2 regions of the Streptomyces sp. SAI-135 genome follow, and region 1 is predicted to be linked to the other one. Evidence: riboswitches for the same ligand, from Rfam matches in the RefSeq annotation. Region 1 holds a riboswitch; the other holds the start of a gene.
The links. Region 1 has a riboswitch for thiamine pyrophosphate ahead of thiO (glycine oxidase ThiO). Riboswitches for the same ligand answer to the same signal wherever they lie in the genome.

Region 2: linked by a shared signal. The riboswitch ahead of thiC (phosphomethylpyrimidine synthase ThiC) and the one ahead of thiO (glycine oxidase ThiO) in region 1 are both predicted to bind thiamine pyrophosphate.

The regions. Positions count from the first base shown of each region.
Region 1 covers NZ_JARXYP010000002.1:2,682,354-2,689,988, reverse strand. Annotated here, with positions in the region: gene pknB (Stk1 family PASTA domain-containing Ser/Thr kinase) at 481-2,418, opposite strand; gene M2163_RS16650 (thiazole synthase) at 2,536-3,330, opposite strand; gene thiS (sulfur carrier protein ThiS) at 3,334-3,534, opposite strand; gene thiO (glycine oxidase ThiO) at 3,531-4,688, opposite strand; TPP riboswitch at 4,686-4,797, opposite strand; gene M2163_RS16635 (hypothetical protein) at 4,850-5,200, shown strand; gene M2163_RS16630 (FAD-dependent oxidoreductase) at 5,233-6,447, shown strand; gene M2163_RS16625 (Rv2175c family DNA-binding protein) at 7,039-7,410, shown strand; gene thiE (thiamine phosphate synthase) at 7,507-7,635, shown strand, end outside.
Region 2 covers NZ_JARXYP010000002.1:4,650,039-4,657,673, forward strand. Annotated here, with positions in the region: gene M2163_RS25515 (LacI family DNA-binding transcriptional regulator) at 1-820, shown strand, start outside; gene M2163_RS25520 (metallophosphoesterase) at 1,337-2,401, shown strand; partial or broken gene M2163_RS25525 (hypothetical protein) at 2,595-3,452, shown strand; gene thiC (phosphomethylpyrimidine synthase ThiC) at 3,581-5,359, opposite strand; TPP riboswitch at 5,352-5,541, opposite strand; gene M2163_RS25535 (YibE/F family protein) at 5,614-7,431, shown strand.

The sequences.
Region 1 (7,635 bases):
TGGCGCATACGGTCGGTTCGTCGTGGCGCGTCAGGTGGCGAACGGTTCGTCCTGGCATAGGTGACTGCACCTACCCAGGGGCGCGGGGAACTGCGCGACCAGCCACGACGTGCCCGCACCGGCCCCACGACCGGGGGCGAGGTGGTGAACGGTTCGTTGTGGCGCGGGTGACTGTGCCTACTCAGGGGCGCGGGGAACTGCGCGACCAGCCACGACGTGCCCGCACCGGCCCCACGACCGGGGGTGAGGTGGTGAACGGTTCGTTGTGGCGCGGGGGACTGTGCCTACTCAGGGGCGCGGGGAACTGCGCGACCAGCCACGACGTGCCCGCACCGGCCCCACGACCGGGGGTGAGGTGGTGAACGGTTCGTTGTGGCGCGGGGGACTGTGCCTACTCAGGGGCGCGGGGAACTGCGCGACCAGCCCCCACCGGACCGCACCCGCCCCACGACCGAACCCCGCACCCCCGCCGCGCGTCCGTCAGCGGATCGTGATCGTGATGGTCGAGCCCTTGGGGGCCGTGTCCCCGCCCTTCACCGACTGTTTCTTCACCGTGTCGCCGAACAGGCCCAGCAGTCCGCGGTCCTCGTCGACCTGGAAGCCCGCGGCCTCCAGTTCGGACTTGGCGTCGTCCACGCTGTCGCCCGTGACGTCCGGGACCTCGACCATCACCGGGCCCTTGGAGATCGTCAGCGTGACGGTGTCACCTTCGGCCGCCTGGCTGTCGGGGGCCGGGGTCTGCTTGGCGACCTGGCCCGCGTCGTACTCGGAGTTGACCCGGGTGGTGGCGACCTCGACCTTCAGGCCGGCCTCCGTCAGGTCGGCCCTGGCGTCGGCAAGGTCCTCGCCGGTGACGTCGGGGACGTCGACCGGGGCGCCCTTGCTGACGGTGAACGCGATGGCCGAGCCGGCGCGCAGCGTGGTGCCGCCCTCGGGGTCGGTGCTGATCACGAAGCCCTTCGGGACGTCCTCACTGAACTCCCGGGTGACCATGCCCGGCTCCAGCCCCTCCGACTTCAGCCGGGCTCTCGCCTTGCTCAGGGTCCAGCCGTCCACGTCGGGGACCTTCACCGTCCGGGGGCCCTTGGAGACGGTGATGGACACGGAGTCGTGGTTCCGTATCCGGCTGCCGACCCCCGGGTCCGTGCTGATGACGGTGCCGCGCTGCACGGTGTCGCTGTAGGCGTAGGTGACCTTGCCGGTCTCCAGACCGGCGTCGTCCAGCCGGTCCCTGGCCTGCGCCTCGGTCTTCGCCAGCAGCGCCGGGACCTGGGTGAACTGGCCGGAGTTGATGTACCAGACGCCCGCTCCGAGTCCGAGGGCCAGCAGGACCGCGGCGACGATCAGCAGCGGGCCGCGCCGGGAGCCGCCGGAGGAGCGGTCGCGCCGGGTCGGGGGCAGCGGCGGACTCTCCAGGACGCTGGTGCGATGGTGGACCGGCTCCGGCTCGTCCTCGTTGACCGGGAGCAGGCGCGGCACGGTCAGGGTCCGCGGGATCACACTCGTACGGTTCTCGGCGCCCGCGTGCTCCGCGGCGAGCGCCTGCGGGGGCATCGCGTCCAGCTGCTCGGTGCTCAGCCTGCCGCGGGCCTCACGGGTCTGCGCGAGCAGGGCCACGGCGTCGTACGGGCGCAGGTCGGGGGTGCGGGCGGTGGCCGACGCGACCAGTTCGTCCAGTTCGTACGGCAGCCCCGGGACCACCGCCGAGGGGGGCGGGACGTCCTCGTGGAGGTGCTTGTAGAGGACGATCGCGGGGGAGTCGCCCTCGTGCGGCTGGCTGCCGGTCAGCATCTCGTACAGGACGACACCGCACGCGTACACGTCGACGCGGGCGTCCGCGGCGCCCGGCTGGTCGATCTGCTCGGGTGAGAGATAGGACACGGTGCCGAGAACGGCTCCGGTGGTGCTGGTCACGGTGTTCACGGACCGCACGAGCCCGAAGTCCGCGACCTTGACCCTGCCGTCGTCCCCTATCAGGACGTTCTCCGGCTTCATGTCGCGGTGCACGAAACCGGCGCGGTGTGCGGCGCCCAGCGCGGCGAGCACCGGCTCCAGGATGTCCAGGGCGGCGCGCGGCTGCAGGGCCCCGCGCTCGCGCAGCACGTCACGCAGGGTGCAGCCGGCGACGTACTCCATGGCGAGATAGACGTACGGCCCGTCGGTGCCCTGGTCGAAGACCTGCACCACGTTGGGGTGGGCGAGCCGGGCGACGGACTTGGCCTCCCGGATGAACCGCTCGACGAAGGTCCCGTCCGCCGCCAGCGCGGGGTGCATCACCTTGAGCGCGAGCACGCGGTCCAGGCGGGTGTCCAGGGCCCGGTAGACCGTGGCCATCCCGCCGACCGCGATGCGCGCGTCCACGCGATAGCGGCCGTCGAGCACCTGCCCGACCAGCGGGTCCTGAAGCGTCGTATCCACGCAGGCGAGTGTACGAGCCGCGGCTGACAGTCCATCCGGTTCGGCGGCCACAGGGGTGTACTGCAGCTGACCTGTGACGGAGGTCGCACCTGCCCGTGTCCCGGATCGAACGCGTGTTCAGAATGCCGGGCGTTCCGGATCCAGTACGGCCCTGCCTTCCACGGGGGACGACGCCTCGGCGAAATGCCGCCGGGGGATGCGCCCCGCCCGGTGGGCCAGCCGGCCCGCCTCCACCGCGTGCCGCATCGCGTGCGCCATCAGCTCCGGCTCCTGTGCCCGCGTCACCGCCGAGGCGAGCATCACACCCGCGCACCCCAGTTCCATCGCCAGCGCCGCGTCCGACGCCGTGCCCGCCCCCGCGTCCAGGATCACGGGCACGCGCGCGTGCTCGACGATCAGCTGGAAGTTGTGCGGGTTGCGGATACCGAGGCCCGAGCCGATCGGCGAGCCCAGCGGCATGATCGCCGCGCAGCCCGCGTCCTCCAGCTTGCGGGCCAGCACCGGGTCGTCGTTCGTGTACGGCAGCACCGTGAACCCGTCGTCGACCAGGGTCTCCGCCGCGTCCAGCAGCTCTATGGGGTCCGGCAGCAGGGTGCGCTCGTCGGCGATGACCTCCAGCTTCACCAGGTCGGTGCCGAGCGCCTCGCGCGCGAGACGGGCCGTCAGGACGGCCTCCCCGGCGGTGAAACAGCCCGCGGTGTTGGGCAGCACCCGGATGCCGAGCTTCTCCAGCACGGACAGCACCGAGCCGTGCACCGAGGGGTTCACCCGCCGCATCGCGACCGTCGTCAGCTCGGTGCCGGAGGCGACCAGGGCCCGCTCCAGCACCTCCAGGCTGGGCGCCCCGCCCGTGCCCATGATCAGCCGGGACGAGAGGGACGTGCCGCCGAGGACGAAGGGATCGTCGGCCATGGGTCAGCCTCCTTGGACGGCGGTGAGGACTTCCACGCGGTCTCCCTCGGCGAGGGAGGTCGAGGGCCACTGGGCGCGCGGGACGACGGTCTCGTTGAGCGCGGCGGCCACCCCGGAGGGCGCGGGCGTCAGCGCCCGCACGACGGTGTCGAGAGCCGTGCCGGGGGCGAACTGGCGCGGCTCCCCGTTGACGGAGATGTTCATGCGGGCTGCTCCACGGACTCCAGGAAACGCCTCGGGGTGAACGGGCGGGCCACCTCCGGCAGTTCACCGGTGGTCAGCGCGTGGGCCAGCGCGTCCCCGGTGACCGGCGTCAGCAGCACGCCGTTGCGGTAGTGCCCGGTGGCCAGCAGGAGACCGGGCAGCTCCGTCGGGCCGAGCAGCGGGGCGTTGTCCGGGGAGCCCGGGCGCAGTCCCGCGCGGGTCTCCGTCAGCGGCAGCTCGGTGATGCCGGGGACCAGTTCGTGTGCGTCCCGCAGCAGCTCGTACACCCCGCCCGCGGTCACCGTGGTGTCCCAGCCCAGTTCCTCGCTGGTCGCGCCGATCACCAGCTCGCCGCTCTCGCGGGGGACCAGGTAGACCTGGCTGCCGCGCACGACGGCCCGCACGGTGCGGCTCAGGAAGGGCGCGTGGCGCTGCGGCACGGTCAGGCGCAGCACCTGCCCTTTCACGGGCCGCACAGGAGGCAGCAGGGCCTCAGGGACCCCTTCCAGACGGCCGCTGAGGCTTCCGGCGGCGAGCACCACCTGGTCCGCCCCCAGTTCCTCGCCGTCCGTGGTGGCGATCCCGGCGGCCCGGTCCCGTACGACACGCAGACGGTGCGCCCACGCGCGGTGGAACGTCACACCCGCCCGCTCGCACGCGGCCAGCAACGCGCGCGTGAGTCGGCGCGGATCGATCTGGTGGTCACCGTCCACCCGCAGCCCGCCCCGTACGCCCGGCGCGAGCATCGGCTCCAGACGCCGGCACTCCCGTCCGGACAGCCACTCCGACTCCAGCCCCGACTGCCGCTGGAGCGCGTGCAGTTCGCGCAGGTGGGCGCGGTCGTCGGCGTCCAGGGCGACGGCGAGTGTGCCGCAGCGGCGGTAGCCGAGGTCGTGTCCGGTCAGCTCGGTGAGCTCCGCCGCGAAGGCCGGATAGCGGTGGGCGGAGGCGAGGTTCAGGCCCAGCAGGGTCTGCTCGCCGTAGTGCAGTTCGGTGACGGCGGCCAGCATCCCGGCGGCCACCTGGGCGGCCCCGCCGCCCGGTTCGGGGTCCACGACGGCCGTGCTCAGACCGCGCTGTGCGGCCCGCCAGGCCGTGACCAGGCCGATGATGCCGCCCCCGACGACGAGGACGTCTGACGTACGTGAGGACATGGGCGTCCAGCCCCTCCCTTCGCCGGCATGACCCGGATCAGGTTCGTACGGTCGGAGGCCGCCAGCCTCCCTCTCAGCCCGGTGCGTCCGGGCTCCCGCGAGTGCTCTACGTTGGCCACCCTAGCCCGTGCCCGTGTGCCTCTGTAAGGGAGCCTTCCACCATGCCCCGCTCGCTCGACGGCCTCGTCCTCGCCCCGGTGGCCGATCAGGCCCCAGGTCAGGTGGGTACGCGGACCCGGTTCGCCTACCACGAGAAGGACGGGGAGATCTGGGCCGAGTACGCGGGCGGTGACGTCGTGCGCGGACATCTCGTCGGCACGCGCGCGGGGGACCGGCTCGACTTCCGGTACGTCCAGCTCAAGCAGGACGGGACGACCTCCTCCGGGCACTGCGTCTCGACGGTCGTGGAGCTTCCCGACGGCCGGGTGCGGCTGGAGGAGACGTGGGAGTGGGAGTCGCAGCCGGGCAGCGGGACGAGCGTTGTGGAGCAGGTCACTGCGCACGACTCCTGACTGACTGATTGTCAGCTGACTATGGTGATCAAATGAGCGAGCAGACGCAGGCGCAGCGGCGGGTGGTCGTGGTCGGCGCGGGCATGGCGGGGGTCCAGACCGCGGTCGCCCTGCGCGAACAGGGCTTCACGGGAACCGTCACCCTGATCGGCGCGGAACCCCATCAGCCGTACGACCGCCCGCCGCTCTCCAAGGCCGTCCTGCTGGGCAAGGCCGAGGGTTCCGCCTTCGACGTGGACTTCGAGGCCCTCGGCATCGAACTGCTGCTCGGCCGCGAGGTGCTGGGCGTGCGCCCCGAGGCACACGAACTGGACACAGAGACCGGGCCTTTCCCGTACGACGTCCTGGTCCTCGCCACCGGCGCCGAACCGATCCGGCTGCCGGGCACCGAGGGCGTGCCCGGGGTGCATCTGCTGCGCACGCTGGACGACGCCGAGCGGCTGCGGCCCGTGCTCGCCCGGCAGCACGACATCGTGGTCGTCGGCGCGGGCTGGATCGGCGCCGAGTTCGCCACCGCCGCGCGCGAGGCGGGCTGCGCGGTGACGGTCGTGGAGGCCGCCGACCGGCCGCTCGCCGGCGCGCTGCCCGCCGAGGTGGCCGCGCCGATGACCTCCTGGTACGCGGACGCGGGGGCCGACCTGCGCACCCACGCGCGCGTGGAGCGCGTCGAGCCCGGCGCGGTCGTCCTGGACGACGGCTCCCGGCTGGCCGCGGGGGCCGTCGTGGTCGGGATCGGCGCCCGGCCCGCCACGGCCTGGCTCGCCGGCTCGGGCATCGAGCTCGGCGCCCACCGCGAGGTCGTCGCCGACGACCGGCTGCGCACGTCCGTACCGGACGTCTACGCGGTCGGCGACTGCGCCTCCTTCCCCTCGCGCCGGTACGGCGAGCGCCTGCTGGTCCACCACTGGGACAACGCCCTCCAGGGCCCCCGCACGGTGGCCGCCGACATCCTGGGCGAGACGCCCACGGTCTACGACCCGGTCCCGTACTTCTGGTCCGAGCAGTTCGGCCGCTTCGTCCAGTACGTCGGCCACCACGCCTCCGCCGACACGACCCTGTGGCGCGGCGAGCCGTCCGGTCCCGCCTGGACGGTGTGCTGGCTGCGCGAGAACCGCCTGGTGGCCCTCCTCGCCGTGGGCCGCCCACGCGACCTGGCCCAGGGCCGCCGCCTGATCGAGGCGGGCACGGAGATGAACCCGCAACTGCTGGTGGACCCGGCAAGGCCCCTGAAGGCGGCGACGGCGTAGGGGGCGACGCGGGCGGTTGCCCGGGCGGTCGCATGGCGTGGACTGGCGGGCGGTCGGACGGCCCGGCCCGCCGGGCTCCGCTGCGATCGGCCGGACGGAGTCTGTCGGCGGCCCCGCTGGGATCTGGCTGTTTCTGAGGGCGGGGGTCTGGCTGGGCTGGGGTGCGTGGGTGGTGGCAAGGGCGACGGGGGCAGCTCGGCCCGTCGGCCGCGCCTTGTCGGTGCTCTGCCGTTATGGGCCGGGCGGAGTCTGTCGGCGCAGGCCGGCTGGGATCTGCCTGGTCTTGAGGGCGGCGCCCGTGCGGTTCTGAGGGTCGGGACGTGCCTGGTCCTGAGAGGGGTGCGGACGGCCGGCCCGTCTGCCGCGCGGCCGGGGCTCTGCCGGGTGGAGCCCGTCTGCGCTAGCCGGCCGGGACCCACTTGGTCCTGGAGGCGGAGATCTGACTGGTGCCGACGGCTGGGGCCCACCCGATCCCGGCGGCCGGCGCCGTCTGGTTCCGTGGCTGTCCGTGCCCGGTGAGGCATACCCCCGTTCCCCCGCCGGAGGCGCCCCGGCTTCCGACTGTCAGTGCGGGATGGCACGCTTAATCCCGTGACCGAGATTGACGCAAAGATCGATGCTCTCGTCCCCGCCTGGCTCACCCTCCCCGACATCGCAGAGATGCTCGACGTCGAGGTGACGCGTGTGCGGCAGCTGGTCAAGGAGGGCCAGCTCATCGCCGTACGCCGTGGTGAGAACCGCGCGCTGCACGTCCCCGCCGCCTTCATCGACGGGGCCGAGCAGAAGGTCGTCAAGGGCCTGGTCGGGACCCTGACGCTCCTGAGGGACGACGGCTTCACCGACGAAGAGATGCTGGAGTGGCTCTTCACGCCCGATGACAGCCTGCCCGGCACCCCCGCGCAGGCCCTGAGCGAGAATCGCGGCACGGAGGTGAAGCGCCGGGCCCAGGCGCTCGCCGTCTGATCCGAACCACACCGGCGTACGGGCCGTGACCGCCAGAGACCACGGCCGCGGTCCGGCACGGCCCGTACGCCACCGAACCCCGGGGGAGACTCACGCATGCCCGACACCGCCCGCACCCAGTTCGCCGACGCCCGCGTCTACCTGTGCACGGACGCCCGCAGGCGCCAGGGCGACCTCGCCGAGTTCCTGGACGCGGTCCTGGCCGGCGGTGTCGACATCGTGCAG
Region 2 (7,635 bases), 2.0 Mb from region 1:
CACCGAGTTCGCGTACTTCGCCGAGATGGCGCGGGCCGCCACCTCGGCCGCGCTGGCCCGCGGTTACGCCCTGGTCATCCTGCCGGCGACCTCGCGCCACGACGTGTGGTCGAACGTCGCCCTGGACGGCACGGTGGTCATCGACCCGTCCGACCAGGACCCGGTCGTCAGCGAACTGGTCCGACAGGGTCTGCCGGTGGTCTCCGACGGGCGCCCGGCCGGCGCCCTCCCGGTCACCGCCTGGGTCGACAACGACCACGAGGCCGCCGTCCTCGGGATCCTCGACCATCTGGCCGACGCCGGCGCCCGCCGCATCGGCCTGCTGACCGGGACGACGACGGACACGTACACCCATCTGTCGACCACCGCGTATCTGCGCTGGTGCGAGCGGGTGGGCCAGGACCCGGTCTACGAGGCCTACCCGGCGCACGATCCGTGTGCGGGCGCCGTCGCCGCCGACCGGCTGCTCGCCCGCCCGGACCGGCCCGACGCGGTCTACGGCCTGTTCGACCCGAACGGCACGGACCTGCTGGCCGCCGCCCGCCGCTACGGACTGCGCGTCCCGGACGACCTGCTCATCGTCTGCTGCAGCGAGTCCACCGTGTACGCCAGCACCGAGCCGCCCGTCACCACGCTCTCCCTCAAGCCCCGACGCATCGGCACGGCCGTGATCCAGCTCCTCATCGACGCCATCGAAGGGGTCGAATCGGACCAGCCGGTCGAGCAGGTGATACCGACCGAGCTGATCGTGCGCACCTCGTCCCAGCGGCGTGCCCCGCGCACGACGGTCAGCCCGCCGCGGTCGCCCGAGGAGGAGTAGGCCGTCGGTCGGCGGATCGGGGCGCGGCGAACCAGCGGCTCCGGTCGACGGGGGCGGGTGCGGTGGTGCCGTGGTGCGGTGGTGCGGTGGTGCGGCCGGGTGTACGGCGGTGCGGTTCCCGGGCGTCCAGGCTCCTGGTCGGTCCCGAGGGTGTCGGGGCCCCCGGTGCCGAGGGTGGCCGGGCCGACGACACCGAGGGTGCCTGGGCCTGCGATGCAGAGGGTGGCCGGGCCCTCGGCCGCCGCACCCGCCGTCAACACCGCGGGGCGATCCGCCGCCTCCCGCGCCGGTGACCCGATCCGCCGTACAGCTGCCGCAGCGGAGCGCCCGGCAGGGGTCGAAGCCCGGCCCAATCGGGGCGAATGCCGCGGTGAACAGGAGTCTTGCTCCGATTCACCACCCCTGGGTCATCACACGGCGCGATCCGCATTCCTATGATGGGCCCACGACACCGCGGGCCGCTGCGACCAGGCAGTCCGAAGCGGTGCAGATGCGGCGCGATGGTGGAGGGGTCTGATGACTCAGGGGGCCGGTCAGGGACCCGAGGTGGAGCGCACGGCAGTGCTGCGCGACTTCCGGGTGCCCGCGTACGTCAACGAGACCGGTCCGTACGGCCACAGCACGCACCCCGGCGACGTCATTCCCGCCCACGAGGAGGCCTACCCGGAGGGGTACACCCCCACCGAGCAGGATCTGCCGGTCATCGACCACGGTGAAGGGTTCCAGCCCGTCGCCGACCCCGCCGAGCAGGCGGTGGACGGTCCCGGTCCGCTGTTCGTCGTCGGCGACGTCCACGGCTACCTCGACGAACTGATGGCCGCCCTCCACGAGAAGGGCCTGGTCGACGCCGCGGGCAACTGGTGCGCGGGCACCGCCCGGCTGTGGTTCCTCGGCGACTTCACCGACCGCGGGCCCGACGGCATCGGCGTCATCGACCTCGTGATGCGGCTCTCCGCGGAGGCCGCCGCGGCGGGCGGCTACTGCAAGGCCCTCATGGGCAACCACGAGCTGCTGCTGATCGGCGCCAAGCGGTTCGGCGACACCCCCGTCAACTCCGGCGCGGGCACCGCCACCTTCCAGGCCGCCTGGCTGCTCAACGGCGGGCAGAAGACCGACATGGACCGCCTCCAGGACCACCACCTGCAGTGGATGGCCCGGCTCGACGCCGTCGAGGAGGTCGACGGCCATCTGCTCGTGCACTCCGACACCACCGCCTATCTCGACTACGGCGACTCGATCGAGGCGGTCAACGACACCGTCCGCGAGACCCTCACGCGCAACGACGCGGACGAAGTGTGGGACCTGTTCCGCAAGTTCACCAAGCGCTTCTCCTTCCGCGACGAAGGCGGCGCCGACCACGTGCGCTCCCTGCTCGACACCTACGGCGGCAGCCGCATCGTGCACGGCCACAGCCCGATCCCCTATCTGCTGGGCGAAGTGGGCTCCGAGGAGGACAAGGAAGAATCCGGTCCGGTGGTCGAGGGACCGCACGTCTACGCCGACGGCCTGGCCATCGCGATGGACGGCGGAGTGACCATGGCCGGAAAACTGCTGGTCCAGCAACTGCCCCTGGATATCTGAGCCTTCACGGGGCAGAGGTTCCCCCAGGACGGGCCGCCCGTCGACCGCGCAGGCCAGAGGCCAATTTCTGGAAACCCCCTGTCACCCTGTGCCGTGACCGCTCTACCATCTGCTTATCCGTAGCAGGCTCCCCTCCGTTTCTGCCCGACGGCTCGTTGTCATGCGAGCCCCAAGCCCTACGGAGCATCGGGGGATGCACATGAACAGCGTTCCGCAGCACCTGCACAGCGAGGACCGCCAGGAGTACGAGCGGATCCTCGATGGGGCGCTGCGCTCCGCACCACACCGTCCCGAACTGGCCGCCGTCGGACAGCGGCTGAATCCCGAACAGCTGCGCACCATGGCGCTCAACGCCACCGCGATCATCACGGCGGCCGCGGCGACCGAGTACCAGCACTACGTGAAGGTCCGCGAGGAACAGCGCCGCCCGGCGACGCCGTCCACCCTGTCGTCCGTGCACGAACCCGGCCCCGCCGAGTCGGGCACGGGTGCGATGGGGCTCGCCACCACCATGGGAGAGGTCGCCGAGACCGCCGGTGCGGGCGCCGTCGCCGTCGCCGCCGTCCTGACGCCCGTCCTCGCCGGAATCGCCGCGGCGATCTTCCTGCTCGTGGGCTACATCCTCCAGATGCTCAGCCCCCCGCCGGCGTTCGCCCACGCGATGATCACTATCGGATGGGTGTTCGGCGCGCTGACCGCGGCCGCCATCCTGGTCGCCGCCGTCGGCCTGCTGATCACCGCGCTGCGCAACCGGCCCTCGCCGGACGCGGGGTACGGCGAGCTCAGCGAGGAGGTGGCACGGGCCAGGGACGACTGGCGCGAGGCGCTGCTGGAACGGGGTCTCCTCCCCTTCCTCAGGGAGGCCCTGGCCGACCCCGGCACCGCCGCACTGCACCACACGGCACCACCCGCACCGACCAGCCGGATGCCCAGCCTCGGCTACGACCGCCCCGGCTTCAGCAGTCCGGACGACGGAGCCTCCGGTGCCCGTCCGAGCTTCACCAGCCCGGACTACACCAGCCCGGACTTCGGGGGGCCGGAGCACCAGCCGGGAGTAGCACCCGGCACAGCCCCTCGGCTTGCGCCCCCACCACGGGGAGCGCAAGCCGAAGACCCGGCCGCGGGCCACTCGCCGACGGTTCACCCGCTGACGGTTCGGCCGTCGACGGTTTGGCCTTCTCAGTCGGTGATCGGCAGATAGACCCGGTTGCCCGCCGCCGCGAACTCCTTCGACTTCTGGGCCATGCCCTCCTCGATCTCCTCCTGACTGTCGCCGTGGCGTCGGCGGATGTCCTGGGAGATCTTCATCGAGCAGAACTTCGGCCCGCACATGGAGCAGAAGTGAGCCGTCTTGGCCGGTTCGGCCGGGAGGGTCTCGTCGTGGAACTCCCGGGCCGTGTCGGGGTCGAGGGCCAGGTTGAACTGGTCCTCCCAACGGAATTCGAACCGAGCGTCGGAGAGGGCGTCGTCCCACTCCTGGGCGCCCGGGTGTCCCTTGGCGAGGTCGGCCGCGTGGGCGGCGATCTTGTAGGTGATGACCCCCGTCTTGACGTCGTCCCGGTTGGGCAGGCCCAAGTGCTCCTTGGGCGTGACGTAGCAGAGCATCGCCGTGCCCCACCATGCGATCATCGCGGCGCCGATGCCGGAGGTGATGTGGTCGTAGGCCGGCGCGACGTCGGTGGTCAGCGGGCCGAGCGTATAGAACGGAGCTTCATCGCAGATCTCCTGCTGAAGGTCGATGTTCTCCTTGATCTTGTGCATCGGGACATGCCCCGGGCCCTCGATCATGGTCTGTACGTTGAAACGCTTCGCGATCCGGTTGAGTTCCCCGAGCGTGCGCAACTCCGCGAACTGCGCCTCGTCGTTGGCGTCCGCGATCGAACCGGGCCGGAGGCCGTCTCCCAGCGAGTACGTGACGTCGTAGGCGGCGAGGATCTCGCACAGTTCCTCGAAGTTCTCGTACAGGAACGACTCCTTGTGGTGCGCCAGGCACCAGGCCGCCATGATCGAGCCACCACGCGAGACGATGCCCGTCTTGCGGTTGGCCGTCAGCGGTACGTACGGCAGGCGCACGCCCGCGTGGACCGTCATGTAGTCCACGCCCTGCTCGGCCTGCTCGATGACCGTGTCCTTGTAGATCTCCCAGGTCAGTTCCTCGGCGCGGCCGTCCACCTTCTCCAGCGCCTGGTAGAGCGGCACCGTGCCGATGGGGACGGGGGAGTTGCGCAGCACCCACTCACGGGTGGTGTGGATGTTGCGGCCGGTCGACAGGTCCATGACCGTGTCGGCGCCCCAGCGGGTCGCCCAGGTCATCTTCTCGACCTCCTCCTCGATGGAGGAGGTCACCGCGGAGTTGCCGATGTTGGCGTTGACCTTCACCAGGAACCGCTTGCCGATGATCATCGGCTCGATCTCCGGGTGGTTCACGTTCGCCGGGAGGACCGCTCGGCCCGCCGCGATCTCCTCCCGAACGACCTCGGGAGAGACGTTCTCCCGGATGGCCACGTACTCCATCTCGGGGGTGATCTCGCCGCGGCGTGCGTAGGCGAGCTGGGTGACCGCCTGGCCGTCACGGCTACGGCGCGGCTGGCGGGACCGCCCCGGGAAGACAGCGTCGAGGTTACGCAGGCCGCCCCGGGGCGAGGTGTGCTTGATCCCGTCGTCCTCGGGGCGCACGGGACGGCCCGCGTACTCCTCGGTGTCCCCACGGGCGATGATCCAGTTCTCCCGCAGTGGCACGAGGCCCCGGCGGACGTCCGTCTCGGTGAGCGGATCGGTGTACGGGCCCGACGTGTCGTACAGCGTGACCGACTGCCCGTTGGTGAGGTGCACCTGGCGGACCGGCACCCGCAGATCGGGGCGTGAGCCCTCGATGTACGCCTTGTGCCAGCCGATGGACTTCCCGGCCTCCGCGTCGAGCTGGTCGGAGGCAGGCGTGCGCGCGTCCTTGTTGGTCATGAGACCTACTCCCTACGCCGGCATTACCCGGTAACAGGTTCGGCGGTCGACGCAGCGGTTTCCGTCTGCCGACATTTCGTGGGGAACGTCACTCGCTGGAGATGACGTTCCACGTGAAACATCGCTGGGACGGAGGTCAGCGCCCTCTCAGCCCGGTGCTCCGAGCTCCCGCGTGTACAAAAGGTGGCTCCACGCTAGCGTCAATTCGGGCGCGGTGAACAGGGGGCCCCTGTCGTTCTTGCGATGATCGGGCGGTGACCACGACGCATCAGCCCCCGTACCCGCCCCCCGAGCCCCCGCGCCGACCGGGCTCCGGAAACGGCCCTGGGCCCGGTACAGGACACGGCCCTGGCAGCGGCTCCCGTGACGGCTTCGGAGACGGCCGGGGCTTCGGAGACGGCCGGGGCTTCGGCGGGAGCGGGACCGATGGAGTCGGCGGAGCCGGTGGAAACGGCGGGGTCGGCGGCTGGCACGAGCATGAGCAGGGGCAGCGGCAGGGGTCCGGTGGCGGACGTGGTGGTGGTCCCGGGTACGGCCAGGGTCACGGCCACGATCAGGGCGCGGGTCGTGCCGGCCAGGGCAGCGTCGGCGGTCCGGGGGGCGGCGGGGGTCACGGTGGTGAGGGGCAGGGCTATGGCCCCGGCGACGGGCGTGGGCACGGCGACGGACATGGGCACGGTCCCGGGGACGGCCACGGGCATGGGAGCGGGCCCGGTTCCGGCGGTGGGCACGGCCACTCGCACGGCCATGGTCACGGGCCGGCGGCTCCCGTCTCCAAACACCTGCGCAAGGTCATCGCAGCCATCCTGATCCCGTTCGGGGCGGCCGTCCTGGTGGGGCTCTTCGTGCTCTGGCCCGGCGGAGCCCCGGCGCACGAGCGCACCGGCGTCGGCTTCGACCGGCAGACCCAGCAGGCCACGGTCAGCAAGGTCGTGAGCGTCAGCTGCAAGTCGGTGAACGCCTCGGGGGAGACCCCGACCGGGGACACCTCCACGGCCGAGGGCTCGTCCGCCCAGCAGCAGGCGAACGGCACCTGCAAGAAGGCGACGATCCGGGTCGACACCGGCCAGGACAAGGGCCGCACCTTCACCGAGATCGTCCAGCCGGACCAGACACGGCAGTTGCACGAGGGCCAGAAGGTCGTGGTCGCCTACGAGCCCTCGGCGCCCAGGGATCTGCAGTACTCGGTCGCCGACGTGAACCGCAGGTTCCCAATGGGTCTGCTCGCCGGCATCTTCGCGCTCGCCGTGGTGGTCGTCGGGCGGCTGCGCGGAGTCATGGCGCTGGTCGCATTGGCCATCAGCTTCATGGTGCTGAACTTCTTCATCCTGCCCGCGATTCTCCAGGGCTCGAACCCGCTGGTCGTGGCGGTGATCGGGTCGAGCGCCATCATGCTGATCGCCCTTTACATGTGTCACGGTCTGTCCGCCCGCACCTCAGTGGCGGTGCTGGGCACGTTGATCTCCCTGTTGCTGATCGGCGTCCTCGGCTCGGCGTTCATCGACTGGGCCGCGCTGACCGGCAACACGGACGACAACACCGGGCTCATCCACGGGCTCTATCCGACGATCGACATGAGCGGTCTGCTGCTCGCCGGCGTCATCATCGGCTCGCTCGGTGTCCTCGACGACGTGACGGTCACGCAGACCTCGGCGGTCTGGGAGCTGCACGAGGCCAACCCGACGATGGGCTGGCGCGGGCTGTACCGCGCGGGTATCCGGATCGGCCGCGACCACATCGCATCCGTCGTCAACACGCTCGTCCTCGCCTACGCCGGTGCCGCGCTGCCGCTGCTGCTGCTCTTCTCCATCGCGCAGTCCAGCGTGGGGACCGTCGCCAACAGCGAGTTGGTCGCGGAGGAGATCGTGCGCACGCTGGTCGGCTCGATCGGCCTTGTCGCCTCGGTGCCGGTCACCACGGCCCTCGCGGCCCTCGTGGTCTCGGCCGACCGACCGGGCGTAGAGACGGCGGGGGCGTCGGTGCCGGCCCCGGCGACCAGCGTGAGCGCGGGCACGGCCGACAGCCGTCCGGCGGCCGGGCGTGGTGGCAAGGGGCGGCGGCGCAGGCGCTGATGTCACGGGGACGCCCAGGGGTTGGGCCGGGGTCGGCGCCACCTCCTGGCTCCCCTGACCGCAGGGGTCCGGTGATCGGTTCTCAGTGCCCAGTCCAGAGTCCTCCTGGGGCACGCCCACCGCAGAACTCCGTCGGAGCGCCCTCGCGAACCCGGCGCAGGCCGGGGCAGAAGCGTTCCTGCACCCTCCCGTCCTATCGATGAA